One region of the Paenibacillus sp. P46E genome, then DNA from elsewhere that is predicted to be linked to it. Evidence: predicted binding sites of a transcription regulator. Region 1 holds the regulator's gene; the other holds the start of a gene.

The links. The regulator NrdR, encoded in region 1, represses ribonucleotide reductase genes. The targets are predictions, from matches to a motif close to AACACNATATATNGTGTT.
Region 2: the regulator NrdR is predicted to act here: its motif matches at 3,395-3,412, upstream of A3849_RS30250 (adenosylcobalamin-dependent ribonucleoside-diphosphate reductase).

Annotation. Positions count from the first base shown of each region.
Region 1 covers NZ_LVYZ01000034.1:72,234-79,749, reverse strand. The annotation lists gene polA (DNA polymerase I) at 1-2,662, shown strand, start outside; gene mutM (DNA-formamidopyrimidine glycosylase) at 2,714-3,556, shown strand; gene A3849_RS11245 (manganese efflux pump) at 3,747-4,493, shown strand; gene coaE (dephospho-CoA kinase) at 4,503-5,099, shown strand; gene A3849_RS11235 (lytic transglycosylase domain-containing protein) at 5,096-5,659, shown strand; gene A3849_RS11230 (alpha/beta-type small acid-soluble spore protein) at 5,751-5,969, opposite strand; gene nrdR (transcriptional regulator NrdR) at 6,135-6,611, shown strand; tRNA gene A3849_RS11220 (tRNA-Ala) at 6,916-6,991, shown strand; tRNA gene A3849_RS11215 (tRNA-Lys) at 7,004-7,076, shown strand; gene A3849_RS11210 (HupE/UreJ family protein) at 7,197-7,516, opposite strand, start outside.
Region 2 covers NZ_LVYZ01000099.1:30,969-38,484, forward strand. The annotation lists gene A3849_RS30235 (hypothetical protein) at 1-124, opposite strand, end outside; gene A3849_RS30240 (YqhG family protein) at 357-1,436, opposite strand; gene A3849_RS30245 (DEAD/DEAH box helicase) at 1,433-3,178, opposite strand; gene A3849_RS30250 (adenosylcobalamin-dependent ribonucleoside-diphosphate reductase) at 3,664-6,321, shown strand; gene A3849_RS30255 (nitroreductase family protein) at 6,601-7,146, shown strand.

The DNA.
Region 1 (7,516 bases):
GATTCTAATAGATGGCAATAACATTATTTACCGCGCATTTTTCGCAATGCCGCCGCTGACGAATACCGCAGGGCAGCAGACCAACGCAGTGTACGGATTTACAACCATGCTGCTGCGCTTAATTGAAGAGCATAAGCCCACCCATATGATTGTAGCCTTTGATGCAGGGAAGATCACATTCCGGCATGAAGGCTATGAAGACTACAAAGGAGGCCGTCAAAAGACACCACCTGAGCTCTCCGAACAGTTCCCAATGCTAAAAGAGCTGCTGCGCAATCTCGGTGTGCCGCAATTTGAAATTAACGGCTACGAAGCTGACGATATTATCGGAAGTATATCCCGGGAAGCCGATGAGGCTGGACGCCAGGTTATGATTGTGTCCGGGGATAAGGACATGCTTCAGCTGGCTTCGGATCATACGACAGTGGCTTTGGTGCGTAAAGGGGTTACTGAGGTCGAAATGTACGGGCCGCAGCAAATCCGCGACAAATACGATCTCACACCACAGCAGATCATCGATCTCAAGGGTCTGATGGGAGATGCCAGTGATAATATTCCCGGCGTGCCAGGGGTCGGCGAGAAGACAGCACTGAAACTGCTGCAGCAGTTCGGTTCGGTAGAAGGCGTGCTGGCCGGAACGGATGAACTGAAGGGTAAAATGAAGGAGAAGCTGGAGGAACACGCAGACAGCGCTGTAATGAGTAAGAAACTGGCGACGATCTACCGTGAGGTTCCACTGGAGCATGCCTGGGAGGATATGGTCTTTACCGGAATCAAAAAAGATACTGCCGGCCCGGCGCTGGCCAAGCTGGAATTCAAGTCCCTGCTGGAGCGTCTGTCTCTGAGCGCCTATGCTCCTGCAGGTGGAGTCTCTGAAGATGGAACAGAAGCGGCTCCGGCTGCGGAGCTGGATATCACCATCGTAGGGGAAACGGAGCTGCCGGAGCTGCTGGCTGCATTGCCTGGCATTTCTGCACTGCATGTGGAGACAAACGGTGAGAATCCGCACCGTTCGGAAGTGATCGGCATCGGTTTGTCCTCGCCAGAGCAGCACTTTTTCGTGCCCTTTTCACTGCTGAAGAGCCCTGCTGCGGCGAAGCTGCGGGATTGGCTCGGAGATGAGAAAGCACCCAAAAGCGGATATGATCTGCACCGGGCGGATCTGGCACTGCACTGGCAGGGGATTGCTTTTGCCGGAGCCGCTAATGATGTTCAGCTGGCTGCCTATCTGCTGGACCCTACGGAAGCCAGCCAGAATCTGAATGACCTTACAGCCAAATATGGCCTGCCCCGATTGTCTCCGGATGAAGAGGTATTCGGCAAAGGTGCTAAATATAAAATACCGGAGCTTGAAATCCTGGGCAATCATGTTGCCCGTAAGAGCGCCACCGTACTCGGTATCGTACAGAAACAGCAGCAGGAGTTAACGGACACGGATATGACCGGCCTGTTTGTCGATCTGGAAATGCCGCTGTCACGCATTTTGGCTGACATGGAGAAGCAGGGGATTGCTGTCAACAAACAGGATCTGATCGATCTAGGCAAGGAGTTTGAGGCCCAGATTTCCAGGCTGGTATCGGATATTTATTCGATTTGCGGTACTGAGTTCAACCTCAATTCACCGAAGCAGCTGGGCGAAATACTGTTCGTGAAGCTGGGCCTGCCTGTTGTCAAAAAGACGAAGACAGGTTATTCCACGGATGCCGAGGTGCTGGAGAAGCTGGCTCCCTACCATGATGCTGTAAGGCTGATTCTCCAATACCGTACCATCGCGAAGCTTCAGTCCACCTACGTAGAAGGTCTGCTGAAGGAAATCTCTGCGGAGACCGGGAAGGTGCATACCTTCTACCGCCAGACTATTGCAGCAACCGGACGCCTTAGCAGCCAGTTTCCAAATTTGCAGAATATTCCGATCCGTCTGGAGGAAGGCCGCAAAATCCGCAAGGTCTTTGTGCCCTCCGAGCCGGGTTGGTCCATACTGGCGGCAGACTACTCGCAGATCGAATTGCGCGTGCTGGCGCATATTTCCGGCGATGAGCGGATGAAGGAAGCTTTTCTGGAGGATATGGACATTCATACCAAAACAGCGATGGATGTGTTCGGTGTTGCCGCCGACCAAGTGGACAGCAACATGCGCCGTTCCGCCAAAGCGGTCAATTTCGGGATTGTATACGGCATCAGCGATTACGGCCTGTCTCAGAACCTCAATATTCCGCGGAAAGAGGCTGCACATTTCATTGAGCAGTATTTCGAAGTGTTCAAAGGTGTACGCCGTTATATGGACGATATTGTAGTAGAAGCCCGCAAGCAGGGTTATGTGACCACGCTGCTGGAACGCCGCCGCTATCTGCCGGAGATTAATGCGAAGAACTTCAATCTGCGCTCTTTTGCCGAACGTACAGCGATGAATACCCCAATTCAGGGGACAGCGGCAGATATCATCAAGCTGGCTATGGTTCACATGGACAAGGCGCTGCACCAGCGCGGGCTAAAAAGCCGCATGCTGCTGCAGGTACACGATGAACTGGTGTTCGAGGTACCCGAAGATGAGCTGGAGTTGATGAAACAATTGCTGCCGGAAGTAATGGCAGGAGCGTTGAAGCTATCGGTGCCACTTAAGGCAGAGGTAAGTTATGGAAGCAACTGGTATGAGGCGAAATAGCCCCCCCGCAAGGATCGTATATCCGGTATAATGAAGGGGAGGTGAGTCATTATGCCGGAATTACCGGAAGTAGAAACTGTCAAAAGAACACTTAATGCCTTAATTACGGGCAAGCAGATACAGAACGTCACCGTCCGGCTGCCGCGGATCATTCAACGTCCAGACGATATTCAGGCTTTTGCGGGCATGCTGGCTGGCCATACTGTAGTACAAGTGGAGCGCAGAGGAAAGTTTTTACGCTTTGTACTGGATGGCCTTGTTATGGTATCCCATCTGCGGATGGAGGGCCGCTACGGTCTTTATCAGGGAGATGAGCCGCTGGACAAACATACCCATGTTATTTTTCATTTTACGGATGGTACGGAGCTGCGGTACACGGATGTGCGCCAGTTCGGCACCATGCATCTGTTTCAGCCGGGTGAGGATTTACTGCTGCTGCCGCTGAAGAAGCTGGGAGAAGAGCCGCTTGCGCCATCTTTTACACCGGAACGGTTCAAGGAAATCGTCTCAGGCAAAAGCACCAAAATTAAGCCGCTGCTACTCAATCAGGAATATGTGGTCGGCATCGGAAATATTTATGTAGATGAAGCGCTGCACCGTGCCCGTATTCACCCGGAAACGGGCGCCAAGTCGCTTACCGGAAGTCAGCTGGATCAGCTGCATCATGCTATTGTCGCAACGTTGACTGAGGCTGTGAATGCAGGAGGATCTTCGGTGAAATCGTATGTCAACGGCCAGGGAGAGAGCGGAAGCTACCAGCATCAGCTGCTTATCTATGGACGCAAGGATCAGCCTTGTGCGAGCTGCGGCACACTGATCGAGAAAAGTGTGGTGGGCGGCAGAGGCACGCATTATTGTCCAAACTGCCAGCCGCAAAAAGGGATCATAAAGTAAGCGTTACATCGTAAGATTTGGCACTGCTGTACTTCCGGTTTTACGCTAATATTGTCCATACAGCAATAAAAGTCAGGCACTCAATACCTGTCCCGCCCATATACTGTGTGAAGAATGCTGATTAGAGCGAACGGAGCCTTGCCCGGAGCCATCCGGGCGGGCTGCCGGTTCTTCACGGGAGGGATTGCGGGTGTTCAGCCCATTTTTTTCACTGCTGCTGCTGGCGTTTGCCCTGAGTTTGGATGGTTTTGGTGTTGGTGTTACATATGGGCTGCGTAAAATGAAAATACCGCTGCTCTCGATCCTGATTATCTCGCTGTGTTCGGGGATCGTCATTGGTGTCTCAATGCAGGTCGGTGTGCTGCTGGCCAAGGTGGTTTCTCCTCATGCCGCATCCAGTATTGGAGCGGTTATTCTCGTCTTGATGGGCTGCTGGTCTTTGTTCCAGATGCTGATGCAGAAGGAAAAAGAGCATAGTTCAGATGCTGATAGCGAGAAGGCTGACGGGGCTGCTGGACGGGAGACTGCTGCTGCTCTTGCCGAGAGCCCTGGTTATGAGGGTTCCTTGGAAGCAGTGGACACAGAACCGCCTAAATCGGCGGTTTTCTCGCTGGAGCTGCGGCATCTTGGAGTCGTGATCCAGATTCTTCGCACACCTTCTTCCGCCGATATGGATGCTTCCGGCAGCATATCCTCTATGGAAGCGATGGTGCTTGGAATTGCACTGTCGCTGGATGCATTCGGTGCGGGCCTTGGAGCAGCATTACTGGGATTCAGTCCGGTCTCTACATCACTGATGATTGCCCTCTTTAGCGGAACTTTTCTGCTGCTCGGGATGAAGACGGGGCTGAAGCTGTCAGGCAGCTACTGGATGAGGCATGCTGCCTTACTGCCTGCGTTATTATTAATTGCAATGGGAATAATGAAGCTATTATGAGGTGAGTACATGATTATGGGCTTAACCGGAGGCATTGCCTCCGGAAAAAGCACCGTATCCGCAATCTTTGTGGATAAGGGGGCGCGACTGGTGGATGCCGATGTCATTGCCAGAGAGGTAATGCTTCCGGAGTCTCCGGTGCTGGCCGCTGCCGTGCAAGAGTTTGGAGAAGAAATCCTGCAGCCGGATGGAACACTGAACCGGGCCAGGCTTGGAGAGATCGTTTTCCACGATCCTGAGGCCCGGCAGAAGCTGAATGATCTGACACATCCGGCGATCCGCCGGGAGATTAAAAACCAGATGTATGCATTGGAACAGGATAATCCCCAGCGATTGGTTATAGTAGATATTCCGCTCTTGTACGAATCCCGTTTGGACAATCTGTTTCAGGAAATAATCGTGGTCTACGTTCCCCGTGAGCTTCAGCTGGACCGTCTGATGGAACGCAATACGCTCACGATGGAGCAGGCTGAAGGCAGATTGAATGCCCAAATGGACATTGAGCTGAAGCGTAGTAAAGCCACCTATGTTATCGACAACAGGGGTAATCTGGATGATACAAGGCAGCAGGTTGCAGCTTTATGGGACAGGCTGGGTCTATCATGAAATGGCTGCGTAAAAAAAGAGTGCTGCTCCTGCTGTTTGTAGGCTTTACAGCCATTCTGTTCTTGAGTACGAACTGGATGTCCTGGTTTTATCCCATTTATTATAAGAATGAGATCCGCAAGCACAGTCTTACCTATGAGATGGATCCGTTCCTTGTGGCGGCAATCATCCGGGTTGAGACGAATTATAAAACCGGACGTGAATCTAAAAAAGGCGCCATAGGTCTTATGCAGCTGATGCCGGATACCGCCAAGTGGGCGCTCGAAAAGGCCAAGCTCCCGGATGTATCGCTGGACAGGCTTAAGGAAGAGCCTTCCGCTAACATTGAGCTGGGTACCTGGTATCTCTCTTCGTTGTCCCGCAAGTTTGACGGCAACCGCACGGCGGTTATTGCCGCATACAACGCTGGCCCAGGCAAGGTGCAGCGATGGCTGGATGAAGGGGACTGGGACGGGAGCGAGGCGGCAGTGAAGGATATTCCGATTGGCGAGACCCGTCATTATGTGCAGCGTGTCATTTATTATTACGAACAGTACACAGAGATCTATAATGAATTCTAGAGTGTAGCAACCCTACATTTGCATGCAAAAAAGAAGTATTACACGACCCGAAAGTCGAATAATACTTCTCGGCATACTTATGGAGAAATGTTTATTTGAACTGACCTGCCAGTGATTGTTCAGCCAGGGTTACAAGACGTTTAGTGATGTAACCACCGATCGAACCGTTTTCATAAGAAGTTTTATTGCCTTGGTATCCATCTGGGGAGAGCGTGATACCGAGTTCTTGGGCAACTTCGTATTTCAGTTGATCCAAGGCACCGCGTGCATTTGGAGCTACCAGGTTATTGGAGCTGTTATTTTGGCTCATTACTGTTCACCTCCTATCGGTTGGTAACAGTATTATGTGCTGGACTTGCCATCTTCATAACAACAAATAAACGGTGATTTATGGAAATTAGAATGAGCGCTTCGAAGCCGGATTCCTTGCCGGAACGGGACGACACCTATATTGCAAAAGGAAGTGATTAAGCTTATGAAATGCCCATACTGTGATCACACGAATACCAAAGTGCTGGACTCCCGTCCGGCCAACGAAAATAAGTCAATCCGCCGCAGGCGGGAATGCGAGTCATGCAGCCGGCGGTTCACCACGTTTGAGATGATCGAAGAAACGCCACTGATTGTGATCAAAAAAGGCGGCAGCCGCGAAGAATTCAGCCGCGATAAAATCCTGCGCGGCCTGATCCGCGCCTGCGAGAAACGTCCAGTCTCCGTCGAGCGCCTGGAGGTCATCGTCTCCGAAGTTGAGAAGTCCCTGCGCGGGATCGCCTTGGCTGAAGTGGAGAGCCGTCAGATCGGTGAGCTCGTCATGGAGCAGCTCTACCCTGTAGATGAAGTCGCTTACGTCCGCTTCGCCTCCGTCTATCGGCAGTTCAAGGACATCAACATGTTCATGAAGGAGCTGAAAGGCCTCTTGTCCAAGAGTACTGGAGAGCTGGAGGGATTATAGAGAGCTGCTGAGGGTATGCTATGTGGAGTGAGAGCGTTCTCTCTTTAGCCTGCAAGCTGTATGGAATTTTCCCTGTGAAGCAATAAGCCGCCGTACTGTAAGGTGGTTTATTGCTACTCCTAAATCCTTCAGCGGACGGGCAGAGGATCAATCCAAAAACTTTTTTGAGAAAAGTGTTGACACAGAGTCCGGAATTTTATATTATATAGAAGTCGCCTACGAAACAAATTAACTTCTAAGTGACATAAACATTACGGACAGAGTCAGTTTTTAGAATACATATTGTAGTTCTAAAACGCTTCATGGGGCCATAGCTCAGCTGGGAGAGCGCATCGCTGGCAGCGATGAGGTCAGGGGTTCGATCCCCCTTGGCTCCACCAATAACATCATACGGACTCTTAGCTCAGTTGGTAGAGCAGTAGACTCTTAATCTATTTGTCCAGGGTTCGAGCCCCTGAGAGTCCATCTTAAAGAAACGGCAGAAATGCCGTTTTTTTGTTGTCTGGGAAAGCGTGGCGGGTTTCGGAAGTACAGTCAGGAAATAGACCGCATCCTTTGCGAGAGGGCGGTCTATTTCTTTTTGAGTTATATCAGTAGTCCAAACAGCCGCTGAACCAGCCATACAGCCCCAAGGGTGGTAATTATCCAAGAACCATAGGTGACAGTGGGCTTGAAGAAGCTCTTTTTTTGAAAATAAATGAGGATTGGAAGCAGGAGCAGCACAATGCCTAACTGGATACATTCAATCCCTAGATTGAAGCTGATCAGGTCCACGGCTAAATGGGTTTTGGGCAGGTTCATTCCGCGCAGAATACCCGAGAAGCCGATACCGTGGATAAGCCCGAATAAGAATGTGACCACCCAGCGGAAGCGTATTTCTTTACGGAAAATATTCTCCAGGGCTA
Region 2 (7,516 bases), on a different contig from region 1:
CTGTGGCTGACAGCTCTGCAGGAAATGCAGAGCTTGCTGAGAACAGGATCAGACCCAGACACAGGCAGAGAAGGAGGCGTGCACGGTATCCAAGAGCGTCTTTCTGCCTAGATTTTATCTTCATTGGCGTTCACCTTTCCTAAAATATAAGGATTAATATGTTTCACGCTATAAATCATCCTTCTATTTCTCGCTGAAACGAATACTATCCATAAAAGGATGGTATTCGTTTCCACTTGCCGGAAGTACTGATTGTATTGTAGTGGACAAGCTCTGAAAAGGCTGTTGCTTGCTGTCCGCGGCGGTGCGGGAATTCCGCTGTTTTTTTGCCTGCTTTTAGCGAGCCGGGTCGCATCTTATGTGCTCCGCAGATGGAACAAGCCGTAGGTGACGGCAGAAACTGCAATCTGCGGCTCATACTGCCAGGCTGTCTCCTTGCGGCGGCGGTTGTACTGCTCCAGAATCACCAGCCGTTTCTCCTCATCCTGCTCCTTAAGCAGCTCCTCATAATAGATGTCTACAATGCTCAGCTCCAGCCGCAGCCGTTCACGCGCTTCCTCGGCCCAGGTGTAGTCCAGCAGAGCCAGCTTAGAAGTAAGATAGCCCTCCAGCTTGTCGGCTCCGGCAGTAAGGCTCAGTCCATAGGGCTCTATGTGAATGTTTTCGGGCAAGCGCGGCGTCAATTCACGTGACCCCAGCTTTGCTTCGAAGTCCGGGACAATCAGCCCGGAGGTGAGCGAGACGCCGATGAAATGCAGCTCCTCCCGCTTCAGGTCACAGCTCATTTCCACTTTGTAACAGACAGCGAGCCAAGGCTCATAGGCTGCCGAGAACAAGGTCATCCGCTGTCTGCTTCCCGGATCCTCGAAGAGCTGCAGACATTTGCCTTCCTCCCGGGCGGCTGACCAGATCTGCCCCAGCCGCTTGCTGCCGTAGGTGACGTCCTCGCGTCTGATCATGCCGGGACCGATCCGGGGGAGCGGCGGAACGAACCCGAAGAAGCGGGCAAGGATGCTGTCCTGCGAATCAGCAGAGACCCCCGGCGGTGCCGCTCCGGCTAGGGGCCCGCCTGTAGTATAGCTGCCGGCGTCCGCCCCGGCTTCCATCCCGGCCGCGCCAGCTCCGGCCGGCAGTCCAGCCGCGGCTGTGCGGTCCCCCGCTCCGCTCGGCTGTCTGGAGGGCGGGGCCGCCTGAGCGGCTGCCGCCAAATGATCGTATTTCTCCGGTTCGAAGACGAAGGTGAACGACAGCGTTTCCGGCGGGGCGCCCGTCCGCTCGACGAACCCCCAATAGTAAGGCCGGTCTGTGAGCATCCGGTCCGCGCGCGGCGAGAGCTTCACCGTCACATGCAGTGGCGACACTTCGATAACCGAGCACTCTGTGGCCTCCAGATAATCCATGACTTGCTTGCGTACTTCTTGTGGCGTGAGTGTCATGCCCCAGCCTCGCTTTCGTCCCGTACCCCGTGTGTCAGCTCGCTCAGCGATTCGCCGATATGGTCCAGTCCGCTGCGCAGCTCCTCGTCGCTGCGTGCTTCGAGCATGATCTTGTACAGGCTTTTCTCCAAAGATTCCTTCTTCTCAAAACGTTCCAGAATAACATCCAGTCCGCCGATGACCATCTCAAACATATTGATCTTTTCATGCAGCAGATGGAGGATATGCTCCTCAATGGTGCCTTCCGTCGAAAGATTGTAGATCACCACATCATTCTCCTGTCCCAGCCGATGTACACGGCCAATCCGCTGCTCCACCCGCATCGGATTCCAGGGCAGATCGAAATTGATCATATGGTGGCAGAATTGCAGGTTGATGCCTTCGCCGCCGGCTTCGGTGGCAATCATCACCTGGGCGCGGCCGCGGAAGAGATCCATCATCCAGTCTTTTTTCCCCCGGTTCATACCGCCGGAATAGGTTACGCACTGGAGACCGTGATCGCGGAAGTACTGGAGCAGATACTCCTGAGTAGCCCGATATTCGGTAAAAACAATCACCTTTTCGTTCATCCCCCGGATCAGCTCCATGGTTTTCTCGGCTTTGGTGTTCGTCTTGACGGTCCGCAGGGTCTGGAGCAGCTCCATCATCCGCTCGCGTTTTGGCGAGTCGGCCGGGAGCTTTTTGATCAGGTTGACCAGGGTGATAAATACGGCATCCCGGCTGCTGCACACCTCGCGCTGAAGCGTAACCAGGGAGAGCATGCTGCTGAGACTGCCGCCCGCTTCCTGATACTGGTCTTTGACAAAGGCAGTAACCCCGTCATATAATACTTTCTCCTCCGGTGAGAGCGTGAGCGGAATATTGCGCACTTTGCGCTTCGTGAAGTTGACCGGACCTTCGCCGCGGCGGTTGCGGATCATGACCTTGGATAACTCGCCCCGCAGCTGAACCTCATTCTTCGGCTGGCGCTTGTCGACCACGAAATTAGTGGCGAAGTCCCCCTGATTGCCGAGCTGTCCCGGCTTCAGCAGCGTGATCAGATTGAACAACTCACCCAGATCATTCTGAACCGGCGTGGCGGTGAGCAGGAGACAATATTTTTTGCGCAGCTGCTGGACGAAGAGATAATTAGTTGATTTCTTGTTCTTGAGTTTATGGGCTTCGTCAATAATCAGCATGTCGTATTCATGATTCAGCAATATTTCCTTATGCGGATCCCGCTTGGCGGTATCCATAGAGGCGACTACAATAGAGTTATCCCAGGAGTAGGCTTTCTTCTGGGCTACTGCAGAGATGCCGAATTTGGTGTTCAGCTCGCGTACCCATTGAAGCACTAGTGATGCAGGAACGAGAATGAGGACCCTAGTCACAAGCCCCCGTACCAGATATTCCTTGAGCACGAGCCCGGCTTCAATCGTCTTGCCAAGCCCTACCTCATCGGCGAGGATGGCGCGCCCGGACATTTGGAATAGTACCTTGTGAGCGGTATCGAGCTGGTGGGGGAGCGGGGAGAGCCCGGACAGATGCTTCATACACTGCAGCTCATCAAAGCTGGTTACAAGCCCGGATTTCTCTCCTTCAATGGCGAGCCGGGATAGTCTCCAATTGCCCCAAGGTCCGCCCTTCTCCAGACTTGACTCTAATTCATCCAGCCATTTTCGCTCGAATGACAGAGGTACAGGCAGCACACTTTCGTTGGTCGGGTTCTCTTCCGGTAATGGATTACGGAATAATTGCGTCATGTTGCAGCCTCCTCCGGCGCTTGGTTCATATCGGAATGTGTAGCAGTAGTATGCTCTTAAAAGAAAGGTTTCATAACCTGCTATTTTCGGTCCGATGTTGTAAAATAGCGAGCAAGAGGGAGTAAATGTGCCATCTTTTGCCGAAATTTCGCTGAGAGGCTCCTATTTTCGAAAAAGACCTTCCACACAATATGTGGTATAGTTGAAAAGCTGACTGACACAATATATTGTTACAAATGCTTGAAATTTTGATTACACCGGGCGATTTTCGGTTATTTTTTATTGACAAGAGGATCTTTCTGCGTCCAAGCCGGGTGCAGTCACAATCCGCCGAGTTCCGGTTGGAATATGAGGATTATACCGCTCCGTAAGGCTTGCCGATCCTTATATTTCTCGCTGAAACGGATTCCGTCCCTTTAAAAGGACAGCGAAGCCGTTTCCATTTGGAGAGTTTTACATATCACAATATCCGGGAGGTTTTTCTATTGAGTACAGTGGAACGCAAACAGCGTCTTGAAGGTCTGAGCGAAAAAATATTTTTGGACCGTTATGCCTGGAAGGATGCAGACAACAACAATGCCAAGGTAGGCGATGTTGTGCTTGTGCTGACAAAAGACGATCCGAAGTTCCCTACCAAGGAAGTCGGAGAAATTGTTGAACGGAACGGCCGTACGGTAACCGTAAAAACGCGCAGTGGAGAGCTCGTACAATCAGATGTGGAGAAGCTTACACTTAACATAGAGAAGACCCCGGAAGAAATGTGGGACCGGCTCGCATCCGCTATGGCTTCAGTAGAGAAAACCCCTGAGCTTCAGGAAGAATGGACAGGCAAATTCCGGTCTATTCTGGATGACTGGAAGCTTGTTCCGGGCGGACGCATTGCAGCAGGTGCCGGGGCAAGTGAAGAACTGACCCTGTTCAACTGTTATGTCGTCCCTTCGCCAAAAGACAGCCGTGGGGGCATTATGCAGACGCTGTCCGAAATGACTGAGATCATGGCACGCGGCGGCGGTGTAGGCATCAACCTGTCCTCGCTTCGCCCGCGCCGCGCTATCGTAAGAGGCGTCAATGGCTCATCCAGCGGCTCCGTATCCTGGGGCGGATTGTTCAGCTACACCACTGGACTAATTGAACAAGGCGGAAGCCGCCGCGGTGCGCTGATGCTGATGATCAATGACTGGCACCCTGATGTGGTTGATTTCATTACCGTGAAGCAGACGATGGGTCAGGTGACGAACGCCAACCTGTCGGTATGCGTGAGCAATGCTTTTATGAAAGCAGTGAAGGAAGATCTGGACTGGGAGCTGGTATTCCCGGATACGACAGATCCGGATTACGATACCATCTGGGACGGCGATCTGGATAAATGGAAGGCCGACGGCCGGGCCGTGATTCCTTACCGCACAGTCAAGGCGCGTGAGGTATGGCACACCATTATTGAATCGGCATGGAAATCGGCGGAGCCGGGTGTTGTATTCATGGAGTACTACAACCAGATGTCCAACAGCTGGTATTTCAACCCGATCATCTGCACCAATCCATGCGGCGAGCAGGGTCTGCCGGGCTGGGGCGTATGCAATCTTTCCGCCATTAACCTCTCCAAGTTCTATGACGCGGAGAATCATGATGTAGATTGGGCCGATCTGGCGACAACCACCCGTTATTCTGTCCGTTTTCTGGACAATGTTATCGACAAGACTCCTTATCACTTCCCGGAAAATGAAGCGAACCAGAAGCTGGAACGCCGTGTAGGTCTGGGCACCATGGGTCTGGCCGAGCTGATGATCAAGCTGAACATCCGTTATGGCAGCCCGGAATCCCTGGAGTTCCTGGACAAGCTCTACGGTTTCATGGCACGCGAAGCTTACCTGGCCTCGTCCGGAATTGCCGGCGAGAAGGGTTCGTTCCAGGCCTTTGACACTGAGAAATATCTGCTCAGCGGATTCATGAAAAACATCACCGAAACCTATCCTGAAGTCGGTGAATCCATCCGCAAGCACGGCATGCGCAATGTTACCGTGATCACCCAGGCACCTACTGGCAGCACGGGTACCATGGTAGGTACATCGACCGGCATTGAGCCGTATTTCGCCTTCAAATATTTCCGTCAGAGCCGTCTCGGCTACGACGAGCAGTTCGTGCCGATTGCCCAGGAATGGCTGGAAGCCCATCCGGGTGAAGAGCTTCCTGACTACTTCGTAACCTCGATGGATCTGTCAGCGAAGGATCATATCCGCGCACAGGCGGCGATCCAGCGCTGGGTGGACAGTTCGATCTCCAAGACGGCGAACTGCCCGTCCGACTTCACCGTTGAGGAAACGGCAGAATTGTACGAAATGGCCTTCGATTTAGGTTGCAAAGGCGTAACGATTTACCGTGATGGCAGCCGTGACGTACAGATTCTGGAAACGTCGAAGAAGGAAGACAAGAAGGAAACTCCGGCAGCGGAAGCCGCAGCTCCAGCCGCTGAACCTGCTGCACCGGCTGTAACAGCCAGCGCAGTTGTAGCGGCAGCTCCAGCACCGCAAGCCAGCACCGCAGGCAGCGGAGACAAACAATACAAAAAACGCCCGCAGGTCCTGCGCGGCGCTACCTATAAGATCAACACGCCATTCGGTATGGCGTATATCACCATTAACGACCTGGATGGCATTCCGGCCGAAATCTTCCTGAATGTCGGCAAGGCCGGCTCCGACGTCTTCGCCATGGCTGAAGCGCTGGGCCGTGTCTGCTCGCTGTTCCTCCGCTACGGCGACCATGGTGAGAAGGTTGAGCTGCTGATTAAGCATCTCAAAGGCATCGGCGGCTCCGGCGCCATCGGCTTCGGCGCGAACCGTGTCGAGTCCATCGCCGACGCAGTAGCCAAAGCTCTGGAAACCCATGTGCAGAACAACGCCCATGAAGACGATGTGCCTGCTCCAATCGCGGCTACTCTGGAGCTTGATTTCAATGAAGCTTTGAATGCAGAATTGAACTCAAGCTTGCCAGCGGCGGCCTCCACGGATGACGGTCACGGCGGCCACGGTGCACATAGCCACGCCACCGCCTCCCGTGACCTCTGCCCATCCTGCGGCAGCGCCTCGCTGATTAACATCGAAGGATGTAAGACCTGCAGCAATTGCGGATATAGCCGGTGCGGGTAAGGATAACTGAAGGACAGCATAATGGAAATGTGTGAGGGATCACAAAAGCTGCGATAAGTGGCTCATGGATGTTGAATATATGTTCTTTCATGGTGAATAAAAATACACGTTTAAATGACTTTTGCAATTAAATGATATTTATTTGTGAAAACCTGTTTTGTATTTAAACAGCATGCTGCTATATTAGCTGCATGCTGTTTTTTTGTGAGGAGACAAAAATAAAGTCACTTTAAAATATAAGCCCTTAACTGAGTGTATTTTTACACAGATATAACCATAATGACAATCCAAGCACAAGCAGCAGTAAACACCGACTTTTTCAAGGTGCTGAATGAACGTTATTCCGTACGCCAGTATGATCCAAGCTTCAAAATTCCGCAAGAAGAGCTGCAAGAAATATTGGAGCTGGCTCAGGTTGTGGACTCTTCTGCAGTAATCGTAATTCTGGGTGATATGGAAATGTACAAGAAATCAGAACAAATAAACCAGCTGGCTGTAGACGCAGGCTACATGAGTGCTGAACTCGCAAAGCAATTTACTGATGCTACCGTCGAGCTGTACAGTTCGACATGGAAAGAAAGACAGCATGAGGTTGCCGTATTTGATGCAGGTCTTGTAGCTATGCAAATTATGCTTATTGCAAAAGCAAAAGGCTATGGAACAGTGCCAATGACCGGCTACGATCGCGAGAAGCTCAAAGAGTTCCTGAATATTCCGGCGAACCTTGCACCAACTATTATTATGCCGATTGGTAAAGCAGCAGTAGAAGGTCATCCTTCTGCCCGTCTTCCGATTAGTGATATTACGTTCTGGAACCATTTGTAATTCAGATTATTACCTTTCAGCAGCCTCGATTGTGAGGCTGCTTTTTCGATTGAGAGCGGGGCTGTGGAAATAAGTGTTGACATGCCGTAAACCGAATACTTCATTCCCGATCTTTGGGTGGGTTAATGTGCGCAGAACATGTATCACCTCTTAAATATTGCTGCTATGGGTTCACTAAATGAACAAATCCATGTGTCTGCTTTTCCTGCAATCAGCATAAATATGGGTAGACTTTTTGCTGAAGGGCCGCTAAAGATAGCTACTCAGTTCTATGCAACCGCAACGAAGTCGTTTATTTTACTAGTCAAATTATGCAATTCGACTAAATGGTAGACAGAAGAAAGAGAATCTTTTTCGAAAAAAATGTCTT